Methylovirgula sp. 4M-Z18: one gene and its partner. The protein of the gene in region 1 interacts with the protein of each later gene in a pairwise test. Links are inferred from orthologs where the notes say so. Each region holds a gene or a part of one and is shown in the gene's direction. Other genes may lie near its edges.

Region 1 (7,073 bases):
GAGCCTGATCGGTTTCACCATTGGCGCGGACGCGGTAGCGGCGCAGCCAGCCGGTTTCCGGAAGTTCGAGCACGCGCTTGAGGCCGCCGTCGTTGGTCAGCAGCAGGAGGCCCTCGGTGTTGATGTCGAGGCGCCCCACGGTCACGAGACGCGGCAGGTCTTTCGGCAGCGCGTCGAAAATAGTCGGCCGGCCTTCCGGGTCTCTTGCCGTCGTCACCGTGCCGCGCGGCTTGTGGAACAGGAAGAGGCGGGTGCGCATGCGCGTGGCGATCGGCTTGCCGTCGACCACAATCTTGTCTTCCGGCTTCACGTTCACGGCGGGACTCGTCAGCGTCACGCCATTGATGCTCACGCGGCCTTCCGCGATCCAGCTCTCAGCATCGCGGCGCGACGCCACGCCGGCGCGCGCCATTACTTTGGCGATGCGCTCCTCGCCCTCTTCACGCGCAAAGGTGCGGGGCTGCTGCTGGGCCTTGCGTGCCGCATAGTCGCGGCGCGGCTTGTCGGCGCGCTCGTGCTTGGCGATGTAATCGCTTCTCTTGCTGGGGGCGCGTTTCGCGCCAAAGCTGCGCTCGCCGTCGCGTTTTGCTAAGGACTTTGCCGGGCGCTCGCCTTCGGCCGTGCGCTCGGACTTGGCGATATAATCGCCTCTTTTGCTGGGTGGACGCTTTGCGTCGAAGCTGCGTTCGCCGTCGCGTTTCGCAAAGGACCTTGCCGGGCGCTCACCTTCGGCGGCGCGCTCGCGCTTGGCGACATACTCGCCTCTTTTGCCGGGTGGACGTTTTGCGTCGAAGCTGCGCTCGCCGTCGCGTTTCGCAAAGGATCTTCCGGGACGCTCACCCTCGGTGGCGCGCTCTTTGCGCTTCGGGCCCGTCTTGCCGCCGCCCTTGCCATAGGTGGGCATGTCACCTTCGCCGCGCTTGCGGAAGGATTTTTTGTCGTCGCCCTTGGCGGTGAAAGCACGCGGAGGACGGGTGCCGCGCGATGCGCCGCCGCCCGGTTTACGGGGGCCGCGGGTTTTGGAATGATTGGAGTCGCTCATCCTGCCCTGATAGAGCATTTCACGGTCAAGAGGAAACCGCTTTCATGCCGAATTTGACGGGATTTGTTGGTTGAGCGCGCGCGACCCGATGGGAATTGCCTTCGAGGAAGCCCGTGCCGCCGCCGCGCGTGGCGAGGTGCCGGTCGGCGCGGTCATCGTGCGGAACGGCGACGTGCTGGCGCGCGCCGGCAACCGCACCCTGCTCGACCGCGACCCGACCGCCCATGCGGAAATGCTCGCCATCCGCGAGGCGGCGCACGTGCTCGGTTCGGAGCGGCTGATCGGCTGCGACCTCTATGTGACCCTCGAGCCCTGCGCCATGTGCGCCGCCGCCATTTCCTTCGCCCGGATCCGCCGTCTCTATTTCGCCGCCGCCGACCCGAAGGGCGGGGCGGTGGAGCATGGGCCGAGGTTTTTTGCGCAGGCGACCTGCCATCATCAGCCTGAGGAGGTGATAGGGGGCTTGCGCGAGAGCGAGGCGGCCGAGTTGTTGCGGGAGTTCTTCAAGGAGCGGCGGTGACGGCCACCGTTTCGCTTTTTGTTGTTCTTTGTCGCCAACATCACTATTTCTTGGTCAAGACTTTTACCCGAAGAGCTCCCTATGAACCGTTTTGAACGCCGCCCGCCGATGCCGGGCGAGGCCGAAGTGCAGTATCTCGATGGCGATTTCCGTGTGATCCGGCCCGGAAAATTCGTTTGCTGCGGCGTGACCGGCGAACATATCCCACTGGAATCGCTGCGCTATTGGAGCGTCGACCGGCAGGAGGCCTATGCCAGTCCCGAGGCGGTTTTGCAACGGCTGGGGAGAGCCGTGCAAAGCGAGGGCGCGGCGGAGCGAATCGCTGTAAACAAGGGGGCCCAGGAATAAGGAGCCGCGTCCCGATGCGCGCCTATCTCGATCTTTTGCAGCACGTCCTCGACCACGGCGCGGTCAAGACCGACCGGACCGGCACGGGTACGCGATCCGTGTTCGGCTACCAGATGCGCTTTGATCTTGGACAGGGCTTTCCGCTGGTCACGACCAAGAAATTGCATCTGAAATCGATCGTCCACGAGCTTTTGTGGTTCTTGGCCGGTGACACCAACATCGCCTATCTGAAGGCGCATGGGGTGAGCATCTGGGACGAGTGGGCCGACGCCAATGGCAACCTCGGGCCCGTCTATGGCCACCAATGGCGGTCGTGGGCTGGGGCCGACGGCCAGACCTATGATCAGATCCGCCAAGTCCTCGCCGACATCAAGCGCGCGCCGGATTCCCGCCGCCTCATCGTCTCAGCCTGGAACGTCGCCGACATTGCGAAGATGAAGCTCGCGCCGTGCCATTGCCTGTTCCAGTTCTACGTGGCAGACGGCAAATTGTCGTGCCAGCTTTATCAGCGCTCGGCCGACATCGTGCTCGGCGTGCCGTTCAACATCGCGTCCTATGCGCTGCTCACCCATATGATGGCGCAAGTGTGCGGCCTGGAGGTCGGCGAGTTCATCCATACGCTGGGGGACGCGCATATCTATTCCAACCATTTCGAACAGGCGCGGCTGCAACTCACCCGAACGCCGCGCCCGTTGCCGCGGCTGGCGCTCAATCCCGAGGTCAAGTCGCTGTTCGACTTCACCTACGACGACATCACGATTCACGATTACGATCCCCATCCGGCGATCAAGGCGCCCGTGGCGGTGTGAGCGTCAGAATCACCCTCGTCGTTGCCGTCGCGCACAACGGCGTGATCGGCGGCAATAACCAATTGTTATGGCGCCTCAAATCCGATTTGCGCTATTTTAAGACCGTGACCATGGGTAAGCCGATGGTGATGGGGCGTAAGACGTTTCATTCGATCGGCAAGCCATTGCCGGGCCGCAAAACCATCGTGGTGACGCGCGATCAGGCTTTTGCTTACGACGGCGTACTGGTTGCCCATGACGTCGATGCGGCGCTTGAACTCGCGGCGCAGGAGGCGCGCGCGTTGGGCGCGGATGAAATCATCATCGCTGGCGGCGGCGAGCTTTACGCGCAACTGATCGGCCGCGCCGACCGTTTGCGCGTGACGGAAGTGGATCTTGCGCCGCAGGGCGACGCGCATTTCCCCAAGATCGATCCGGCGCAATGGCGCGAGATCCGGCGTGAGCCCCATCCGGCCGGGCCGGAGGACGAAGCGGCCTTTTGTTTCGTCGATTACGAGCGGCGGTGAGGGGCTCTCCCTTTCCCGCAACGCGGGACAAAGCCCGCTTCCATTTGCGGTCGGATGCACCAATCCCTATATAGCATCAGCAGTTGAAGCGTGTTGTGGGAGCATCGATGCCCTGGGGCAATCAGAACGGCGGGAACAATGGCGGGCCGTGGCACTCGGGGCCGGGCCCGTGGGGGCAGGGGTCGGGCGGCGGACCGCCGGCCGAGGTCGAGCGCATCCTGCGCGGCGGCCAGGATCGGTTGAAAAATGTCTTCAAGCACGGCGGGTTCAACGGGTTCACCGTCGGCATCTTCTTGCTCGTCGGCATCGCGATTTGGCTCCTCACCGGTTTCTATACCGTGCAGAGCAACGAGGTCGCGCTCAATCAGGTTTTTGGCCGCTATGTCGGCAAGGCCGGGCCGGGCCTCAATTATAATTTCCCCTATCCGGCGGGATCGGTCGTCACGCTGAAGGTGCTCGATCAGAACGCCACCGATGTCGGCTTCGTCTCCCATGACGATGGCCGGCGCAGCGGCACGGCTTTCCCCACCGACGTGCCGGAAGAAAGTCTGATGCTGACGGGCGATGAAAATATTGCCGACGTCAAATTCCGCGTCATTTGGCAGATCGATCCGGCCCATCCGGACGACTATGCCTTCAACATCCGCAATCCCGACGAGACGGTGAAAGCCGTTGCCGAAAGCGCGATGCGGGAAGTGGTCGGGCGGTCGCAGATTCAACGGATCCTGACGGCCGAGCGCACGAATGTCGAACTCTCGACCAGGGACTTGATGGAACGGGTTTTGAACAGCTACCAGGCAGGGGTGCTTATTCGGCAGGTGCAGCTTTTGTCGGTCGATCCGCCGCCTTCGGTGATCGACGCCTTCAAGGCGGTGACGGCTGCCGACCAGGAAAAGCAGCGCCTGAGCAACGAAGCGGAGGCCTACGCCAACCGTGTGGTGCTGGAAGCGCAAGGGCAGGCGGCGGCGATCATCCAGCAGGCGGAAGGCTACCGCGATCAGACGATTGCGGAAGCGAAAGGCCAGACGGCGCAATTCGACCAGGTCTATGCGCAATATAAGAAATCGCCGGTCGTGACGCGCGAACGGCTTTATCTCGAAACGATGGAACGCGTGTTGGGCGGCGCGGACAAGATCATTCTCGACCCGGGCCAGGGGACGAATCTCCTGCCGTTGTTGCCGCTGACCGGCCCGGGGCAGTCGCAAGGAGAAGCCAAATGAGAAGCGGCTTTTCGGGTTTTGCGCTTCTGCTGATTTTGGCCGTGTTCGGCGTGCTGGCGATCACTTTGCTGTTCACGGTCGGCCAGACGCAGCAGGCGCTCGTCATGCGGTTCGGCGAGCCCGTCGCCGGGCGGGGCCTGATCACCGAACCGGGCCTCCATGTCAAATGGCCCTTCATCGAAAATGTCATCTATATCGACAAGCGCATTCTCGATCTCGAAGTGCCGCAACAGGAAGTCACCGCGGCGGACAATCAGCGCCTCGAGGTCGACGCCTTCGTGCGCTACCGCATCACCGACCCGCTGAAGTTCTTCCAGACGCTGGGGACGGTCGGCAACGCGGGCAGCCAATTGTCGTCGCTGCTCTCGTCCTCGCTGCGCCGGGTGCTCGGCGAGGCCAACCTGCCGCAGATCGTGCGCGAGGAGCGGGCTGCGTTGATGCTGCGCATTCGCGATCAGGTGAACGATCAGGCCGCCCGCTACGGCATGACGATCGAGGATGTGCGCATCCGTCGCGCCGACCTGCCGCGCGAAATCTCCGAGGGCGTGTTCGCGCGCATGCGCTCCGAGCGCCAGCGTGAAACGGCCGAGAAGCTCGCGGAAGGTTCGCAGCAATCCTTGACCATCCGCGCGAAAGCCGATCGTGACGTGGTCGTGATCAAGGCCAATGCGCAGCGCCAGGCCGATGAAACGCGCGGCGCGGGCGAAGCCGAGCGCATCCAGATCTTCGCCGACGCGTTCGGCAAGGATCCGGAATTCGCCGCGTTCTACCGATCGATGCGCGCCTATGATGCGGCGCTGAAGCCGGGGACGAAAATGGTGCTGAGCCCGAAGTTGGACTTCTTCCGCTTTTTCAGCAATCCCGAAGGCCAGGCTGCAAAGTGAGCGCCGCGATTTTGCCCTAGTTTAAATTAGTTTATACATCGGACGATGGACACCTGGAGATGAATTTATGGGTCGCATGACACCTCGTATTGCCGCACTGGCCCTGGTGCTGAGCTCGGTGGCCTTGCCTGCCGTTGTCCTTGCGCCGGCACCGGTCCTGGCGCGCGGCCCCGATTCTCTCGCCGATCTGGCGGACAGCGTGGTCGATGCCGTGGTCAATATTTCCGCGACGCAAAAGTCCGAGCCGAAAGTGGCCGAAGGCGACACGCCCGACGCCGGACCGGACTCGCCGTTCAACGATCTGTTCGATCAGTTCTTCAAGAACCAGAACCGCGGCGGCAAGCCCGATGAAGGCACGCCGCACGGCCATCACGGGACGTCGCTCGGCTCCGGCTTCGTCATCGATTCCGCCGGCATCATCATCACCAACAACCACGTCATCGAAGGCGCCAACGACATCACCGTCATCTTCACCGACGGCTCGAAACTGAAGGCCGACATTGTCGGCAAGGACGAGAAGGTCGACGTCGCGGTCCTGCGCGTGAAGCCGGAGAAACCCTTGAAGGCGGTGAAGTTCGGCGACAGCGACAAGGCGCGGGTCGGCGACTGGGTGATGGCGGTCGGCAATCCGTTCGGTCTCGGCGGCACAGTCACGGCGGGTATCGTGTCGGCCCGCAACCGCAATATCGATAGCGGTCCTTACGACAATTACATCCAGACCGACGCGGCGATCAACAAGGGCAATTCCGGCGGTCCGCTGTTTAACATGAATGGCGAGGTGATCGGCATCAATACCGCCATTCTGTCGCCGACGGGCGGCTCGGTCGGCATCGGCTTCGCGACCCCGGCCAATACGGTCATGCCTGTGATCGATCAGCTCCAAAAATTCGGCGAGACGCGGCGCGGCTGGCTTGGCGTGAAGATTCAGAATGTCGATGATGCGATCGCCGAAAGCCTGAGCCTGAGCGGCGCGCATGGCGCCCTCATCGCGGGGGTCGATGACAAGGGCCCGGCCAAGCCCGCCGGGCTCGAACCGGGCGATGTGATCGTGAAATTCGACGGCAAGGACGTGAAGGACTCGCACGATCTGCCGAAGATTGTGGCCGCTACGCCGGTCGGCAAGGAAGTCGAGATCGTCGTGATCCGCAAGGGCCAGGAGCTGACGAAGAAAGTCACGCTCGGCCGCCTTGAGGACAGCGATGTGAAAGTTGCGTCCAACACCACGTCCGGCAAACCGGATGCGAAATCGGACACCAGCGTCAAAAAGATCCTTGGATTGGAGTTTGGCCTTCTCACCGACGATCAGCGGCAGAAATATCAGATCAAGGACGATGCAAAGGGCGTGCTGATCACCAACGTCAATCAGGATTCGCCGGCCGCCGAGAAGGGGCTGCAAGCGGGCATGCTGGTGGACGAAGTCAATCAGACCGAGGTGAAGACGCCGACCGATGTGGCCAATGCCATCGCCGATTTGAAAAAATCGGGGAAGAAGACGGCGCTCTTGCGCGTGATCGACAGCCGCGGCGACGTGCGCTTCATCGCGTTGGCGATCGAGTGATGCGATTGCATTCTCCTCTTGCGTTTTTCGATGCCAACGGCCTTTATTTTGGATGCATGTGACATCGGCGATTGTCGTCCTGGGCGGGCCCTGGGACGCGCCGCCGCTGGAGGCCGTTCGCGCGCGCGAGGAGCCGGGGCACAATGAGAATAACGAATCGGCCACCGCGCGGGGCTCACATCCCGG
Region 2 (6,995 bases), 1.4 Mb from region 1 along the record:
CGCTGTGAGGAAGGTCGCGCCGAAGGTGACGCCCGACCATTGCACGATGGCGGCGTGGTCTGTCACCCCGAGATCCTCGACATAAATCGGCAGAAACGGCACCAGCAGGGTCATCGCGACGATCGTGGTGAACGATCCGGCGAGGCACACGATCAGGTTCCGGACCCAATAGGGTGATTCCGGGGATGAGCTTGGTGCGGGCGCGTCGGTCATGGTTGGGACGTTTAAAATGTTGAAGATGGAGGAGTTTGAAGCTTTATGGACGCGTTCGCACTGGCTCGCCAGCCGAGGCAACGCATCGCTGCCATCCGCTAAGGGCCTGCGACGATTTGCACCGAACTGCCGCAGCTTGCCGCCAATCAGCCATACCGGAACCAAATTTTGGCCGAACTGCCGACTTTATGATAAGCACGCCAATATTTCCTTCTGGGACTGACGACACAATGTTGAGATTTCATCGGACTATGCGCCGGATTTCGGCTCCTGCTTTCGCCGCGCTGCTGCTCGCCCTGCCCGGCGCCGCCCTGGCGCAGGACGCCAATGCCCGGATGAACGCGCTCGAAACGCAGATGGGCCAGGCGCGCGTGCAGATGGCGCAATTGTTCGGCCGGCCGCCGGCCGACGTGCCGGGCGGCGGCGACCAATATCAGCAGACCCAGGATGACGACGGCAGCAACATGACCGTGCGCCTCGGCCATCTCGAAAACGAAATGCGCGATCTGACCGGGCAGATCGAGCAATTGCAATTCCAGCAGCGCCGGCTCGACGACCAGATGCGCAAGATGCAGCAGGACATCGATTTCCGCTTCCAGGATCTGCAAAACGGCAAAGGCAGCGGTGCGGCCCGCGTACCGGGCAAAAGAACCGAATTGTCAGATCCGGAGCCCGGCGTGCAGACCGGCGCGGTGACGCCGCCGCAGGGTCAGGGACCCGTCGTCGCCGACGACAATCCGCAGCCGCAGCCCGGCGTCGTCACCGGCGTGCATCGCGGCGACGCCTTCGATCCGAATGCGCTGCCCAACGCCCCGGGCGCGCCCCGGCAGCTTGGCACCACCCAGCCCTCCGCTCCGCTGCGCAGCAACACGCCGGGCGGACCGGTGGTCGCAAGCGGTCCGATGGACCTGTCGGCGCCCGGCGTGCAACCGGCCTCCGGCACGGTCGGGCAACCCATCTCTCCCGGAGGCGGCCGCAGCGACTATGATATGGCCGTCAGCCAATACAAGCTCGGCCAGCTCGCCGAAGCGGAAAACGCCTTCAAGGATTTCATCGCCAAGAATCCGAAGGACCGGATGGTACCGGACGCCACGTATTATCTGGCGCAAGCCTATTTCCGTGAGGGACGGCATCGCGAGGCGGCGGAACAATTTTTGAAATTCACGACCGACTATCCCAATGCGCCGCGGGCGCCGGAAAGCCTCTTGCATCTGGGCACGTCGCTCGATGCGCTCGGCGCGAAGGAACAGGCCTGCGCGACCTTCCAGGAAGTAGGCCGCCGCTATCCGAACGCGGCGCCATCGATCCGGTCCGGCGCCGACCGCGAATATAAGCGCGTCGGGTGCTAAAGCCTGAATCCGAGGCCCCGCTCGGCCTCGCGGAATGCGCCGACTTGTTCGCACCGCTGGTGGAGGCCAAGAAAATCGTTCTCGCCGTATCGGGCGGTCCGGATTCCATTGCCTTGATGCATCTGGCTGCGCTGTGGCAGGCGCAGCAAGCCGTGCCGCCGCTCATCGTCGCGACCGTCGACCACGCGTTGCGGCCCGAGGCGCGGGCCGAGGCCGAAGAGGTCGGCCATGCCGCCGCGCAGCTCGGCCTGCCGCATACAATTCTCACCTGGGAAGGCGAAAAGCCCACGACCGGCCTGCAGGATGCGGCGCGGGCGGCGCGCTACGATTTGCTTGACCGGTTCGCGCTGCGGCAGGATGCGACCCATCTCGTCACCGCGCACACGCTGGACGACCAGGCCGAAACGATCCTGATGCGCATGGCGCGTGGGTCAGGCCCGGCCGGTCTCATCGGCATGCAGGCGACGACGCAGCGCCGGTCGCTCACCCACGTGCGGCCGTTCCTCGCCATCGCCAAAGCCCGGCTCGTCGCCACCTGCGCGGCCAGCGGCTGGACCTATGTGCAGGATCCCTCCAATGCGGACCCACGGTTTGCCCGCAGCCGCTGGCGCACTCTGATGCCGCAACTGGCGGCGGAAGGACTTACCGCCGCTCGGCTCGCGACATTGAGCCAAAGGCTCGCGCGCTGGGACGAAACCCTCGCCGCCCTCGCCCGCCACGCGCACGCGGCGGCCGTCATCGAAGTGCTCACGGAGCGCCGCGTTTACGATGCAGCGGAACTCGCGCGCCAACCCTTCGAAGTGCTGACCCGTCTCGTCACTTTCGCCTTACGGGAATTCTTCGGCGACGATCCGGAATGGCGCGCGCCGCGCCTGGAGCGCATCGAGGATTTCGCCGCGCAATTGAGCAGCGCCTTCGACGGGCAAGAGCCGTTCCGCCGCACCTTGGGCGGCGCGCTTTTCACATTGACGCAAGACGGGCGATTGACGATGGTCCGCGAAGGGCCGCGCCGGCGTGGGATGCCGGGATAAATCATCGGTCGCCGCCGAATCGCTGCAAAATCTCTTATGCGCGCAGCACACGTCCGACGGCACGAGGCGCCCGCTTTGACGAGGCCTTTCGCCTTGTAAAAACTAGGGAATTTTCCGAAAACCACAGCCGTCCACGCGATCAGGGGCGTACAAATTCAGAACGGGCACGGCCGATAAAGCTTGATCTCGACGGTTTCACGTGCAAGCAACAGGTCCGCTTCCCTTGGCAAAGGGATAGCGAGAGCCTAAATTAGCTTTTGAGGCAAATGACTGCGCTTGACGCGGTGCGCCATCGTTCAACCCCGAGTATGGGTGTTTTTAGTAATGAATCCGAACTTCCGGAATTTCGCCCTCTGGGTTGTCATCGTTGTTCTGCTGGTCGCGCTGGTGGCGCTGTTTCGAGGAACCGACGGTCACTCCCAGTCGAAGGAAATCAACTATAGCGAACTGATCACCCGGGCGAAGGCCGGCGACGTGAAGGACATCACGATCACCGGTCAAGATGTGACGGGCCACTTCAAGGACAGCCAGGCGTTCAACACCACGGCCCCGAGCAATTCCAATTTCGATTTTGCCGACAAGCTGAACGGAGTGGACAAGGGCGTTTCGGTCACGGTGAAGGAACCGTCCGAGAGCAGCTCGTGGATCGCCGCCGTCCTGGTGAACGGCCTGCCGCTGATCGCGCTCGTCGCCATGTGGATCTTCCTGTCGCGCCAGATGCAGGGCGCCGGCGGCAAGGCCATGGGTTTTGGCAAATCCAAGGCCAAATTGCTCACCGAGGCGCATGGCCGCGTGACCTTCGAGGATGTTGCCGGTATCGACGAGGCGAAGGAAGATTTGCAGGAAATCGTCGAATTCCTGCGTGACCCGCAGAAGTTCCAGCGCCTGGGCGGCCGGATTCCGCGCGGCGTGCTGCTCGTCGGCCCGCCCGGCACGGGTAAGACCCTGACCGCCCGCGCGGTGGCCGGCGAAGCCAATGTGCCCTTCTTCACGATTTCCGGCTCGGACTTCGTCGAGATGTTCGTCGGCGTCGGCGCCAGCCGCGTGCGCGACATGTTCGACCAGGCCAAGAAGAATGCCCCGTGCATCATCTTCATCGACGAAATCGACGCGGTCGGCCGCCATCGCGGCGCCGGCTTAGGGGGCGGCAACGACGAGCGCGAACAGACGCTCAACCAATTGCTCGTCGAGATGGACGGTTTCGAAACCAACGAAGGCATCATCATCATCGCCGCGACCAACCGTCCCGACGTGCTCGACCCCGCGCTGCTGCGGCCCGGCCGATTCGACCGTCAGATCGTGGTCTCGAATCCGGACGTGACCGGCCGCGAGAAGATCCTGCGCGTTCACGCCCGCAAGGTGCCGCTGGCGCCGGATGTGGATTTGAAGACCGTTGCGCGCGGCACCCCGGGCTTCTCGGGCGCCGACCTGATGAATCTCGTCAACGAGGCGGCCTTGCTCGCCGCCCGGCGCTCGAAGCGTGTCGTCACCATGGCCGAATTCGAGGACGCCAAGGACAAGATCATGATGGGCGCCGAGCGGCGCTCCAACGTGATGACGCAGGAAGAGAAGGAACTGACCGCCTATCACGAGGCCGGCCATGCCATCTGCGCCCTGAACGTGCCGCTGGCCGACCCGCTGCACAAGGCGACGATCATCCCGCGCGGCCGCGCCCTCGGCATGGTGATGCAATTGCCGGAAGGCGACCGCTATTCCTACAAGTTCAAGTGGATGACCTCGCGCCTGACCATCATGATGGGCGGCCGCGTCGCCGAAGAACTCACCTTCGGCAAGGAAAACATCACCTCGGGCGCCCAGTCGGATATCGACCAGGCGACCAAGCTGGCCAAGGCCATGGTCACGCGCTGGGGCTTCTCCGACCTGCTCGGCACCGTAGCTTACGGCGAGAACCAGGAAGAAGTGTTCCTCGGCTATTCGATGGGCAAGCAGCACAATATTTCCGAGGCGACCTCGCAGAAGATCGACCAGGAAGTGCGCCGCCTGATCGAGACTGCCTATGCCGAAGCGCGCCGTATCCTGACGGATAAGCACGAGGATTTCATCACCCTGGCCAAGGGCCTGCTCGAATACGAGACGCTGACGGGCGACGAAATCAAGGACATGTTGAACGGCAAGCCGCCGTCCCGCGGCGACGACGTCAAAGTGCCTGCACCGCGCGTCTCGAGCGTGCCGACGGCCGGCAAGCCGCGCGCCTTCCCCGACGGCGGGGGGATCGAGCCGCATCCCCAGCCCCAAGCGTAAGAACGACAAAAGGCCCGGTTATCCGGGCCTTTTTTGCGGCGAGTCGAAATCGCCATCGGTCTAGCCGTGAAACGTGAAACCTATAATTCGCGTGTCCGCCTCTACGGCATTGCAATCTTCTTCGTTCAGCTGGCGCATGGTGTCGAGGTGCGCCGCTTGGAGTTTGGCAAGGCATCTGTAGGGATTTTTGGCGTGCGGACCTTCGAGAATGGCCAGCGTCCGTTCGACGTAATGCTCGACCTCACGCCGTTTCGCGGCTTCGATCGCGGCGACGCATGCAAGGTTGTCGCCCTTGACGATGGCAACCTTATCCCCTTTCATCGGCGGTGCGTCATCCCGAAAACCACCGTTGATCCAAGCCGCGCCGAGCAAGACCATCCAGAGCACGAAGCCTCCGGCGAGTATAAGCGCATTGCCCCGAAGCGGATCGGGTAATTGCGGATGCCGAGCCGTTACCATCTCTCTCCCTTGCCCCTGCGCATTCGTCGCTCACGAATCGCTGTCCTTTTAAGGCGCTGACGCAAGGCTATGCGTGATCATCTTCACACAATTGCATTTTTGCAAAACAAAGTCCCGTCAGGGGGCGTGATGAAGAATTGTCGAGAATCTGGGTCGAGCAGACGGTGAATTCTCGATCTTCCGGCGAATGTATTTTGGCTTTTTCCCGCTCCACGCAAACCGTAACAGAATGTGAACAGTCTTTGTGCTAAACTCGCAGTATAAGAAGCATCGCTGCAAGGTTTCGAATCGGCCACGCTGGCTTGGGGACCTTTGAAAGCTGAAGCGGATTGACCGGATACGAAACGCGTGCTGCAGCTCACTTCCTTAAGAGGTGAGCAGAGGTGAGAGGTCTGGTGGTTTGCCGGCACGGCGGGACGGGACGCCGTGCGGCTGCAAGGGGTGGTTCGGGGTAACTTACCGACCCCTCACCTCGCCGTTCAAATCCGACCGGCCGCGTCGTGCCGCCGGGGAGTCGAAGTCTTAGATGACACTGATGAAGTTCAAGGATATTTCGGTTCATGTCGCGTAAATATTTTGGCACCGACGGCATTCGTGGCCGCGCCAACGGAACGATCACCCCCGAACTCGCCATGAAAGTCGGCCAGGCCACCGGCATGGTGTTCGAACACGGCGAACATCGCCATCGGGTGGTGATCGGCAAGGACACACGGCTCTCGGGCTATATGATCGAATATGCCCTGGTCGCCGGCTTCACCTCGGTCGGCATGGACGTGCTGCTGCTCGGCCCGGTGCCGACGCCGGCGGTGGCCATGCTCACCCGCTCGATGCGCGCCGACGTCGGCGTGATGATCTCGGCATCGCACAATGCCTATGAGGACAATGGCATCAAGCTCTTCACCGCGGACGGCTACAAGCTATCCGACGAGGTGCAGGCCCGGATCGAGGCGATCCTCGACGGAGAGGTCAAATTGCGCCTCGCCAAATCCGCCGACATCGGCCGCGCTCGCCGCGTCGATGACGCCAAGGCCCGTTATATCGAATTTGCCAAACGCACCCTGCCGCGCCAGCTTTCGCTCGAAGGCCTGCGCATCGTGGTCGACTGCGCCAATGGCGCCGCCTACAAGGTCGCACCCGAGGCCCTGTGGGAACTCGGGGCAGAAGTCTTCTCGCTCGGCGTCGATCCGGACGGCCTCAACATCAACCGTGACGTCGGCTCGACCGCGCCGGCGGCCCTCGCGCATAAGGTGCGCGAGATGCGTGCCGACATCGGCATCGCCCTCGACGGTGACGCCGACCGCGTGCTGATCGTCGACGAAAAGGGCCATTTGGTCGATGGCGACCAATTGATGGCGGTGATCGCCCAGAGCTGGAAGGACGATGGTCTTCTGGCAAAACCCGGCATCGTCGCGACTGTCATGTCCAACCTCGGTTTGGAGCGCTATCTCGAAGGCTTGGGCCTCAGTCTGGCGCGCACCGCGGTCGGCGACCGCTACGTGCTCGAACACATGCGCGAGCACGGCTACAACCTCGGCGGCGAGCAATCCGGCCACATCATCATGTCGGACTATTCGACCACCGGCGACGGGCTGGTGGCGGCGCTGCAGCTTCTCTCGGTGCTCAAACGCGTCGGCCGGCCAGTGAGCGAAGTGTGCCAGAGATTCGAGCCGCTGCCGCAAAT

What was found.
Region 2: the proteins of hflK (region 1) and ftsH interact in binary tests that used the Escherichia coli proteins (3 or more experiments, as listed by UniProt). The link is inferred for Methylovirgula sp. 4M-Z18 from one-to-one orthologs.

Annotation. Positions count from the first base shown.
Region 1 is NZ_CP149574.1:1,419,415-1,426,487, forward strand. The notes cover bases 2,416-5,388. They hold hflK (FtsH protease activity modulator HflK), read left to right. Parts: upstream 2,416-3,332; coding sequence 3,333-4,445; downstream 4,446-5,388. Other genes in these bases: V9T28_RS06410 (thymidylate synthase), read left to right, coding at 2,416-2,719; V9T28_RS06415 (dihydrofolate reductase), read left to right, coding at 2,716-3,225; hflC (protease modulator HflC), read left to right, coding at 4,442-5,329. Also shown: V9T28_RS06395 (pseudouridine synthase), read right to left, coding at 1-1,042; V9T28_RS06400 (nucleoside deaminase), read left to right, coding at 1,131-1,562; V9T28_RS06405 (DUF2093 domain-containing protein), read left to right, coding at 1,644-1,910; more of V9T28_RS06410, read left to right, coding at 1,925-2,415; V9T28_RS06430 (Do family serine endopeptidase), read left to right, coding at 5,406-6,887.
Region 2 is NZ_CP149574.1:20,720-27,714, reverse strand. What follows is about bases 2,492-5,386. They hold ftsH (ATP-dependent zinc metalloprotease FtsH), read left to right. Parts: upstream 2,492-2,917; coding sequence 2,918-4,855; downstream 4,856-5,386. Other genes in these bases: V9T28_RS00115 (hypothetical protein), read left to right, coding at 4,922-5,290; tilS (tRNA lysidine(34) synthetase TilS), read left to right, coding at 2,492-2,593. In the rest of the region: V9T28_RS00135 (MFS transporter), read right to left, coding at 1-213; tol-pal system protein YbgF, read left to right, coding at 465-1,562; more of tilS, read left to right, coding at 1,556-2,491; glmM (phosphoglucosamine mutase), read left to right, coding at 5,875-6,995. UniProt on the Escherichia coli protein: Acts as a processive, ATP-dependent zinc metallopeptidase for both cytoplasmic and membrane proteins. Plays a role in the quality control of integral membrane proteins.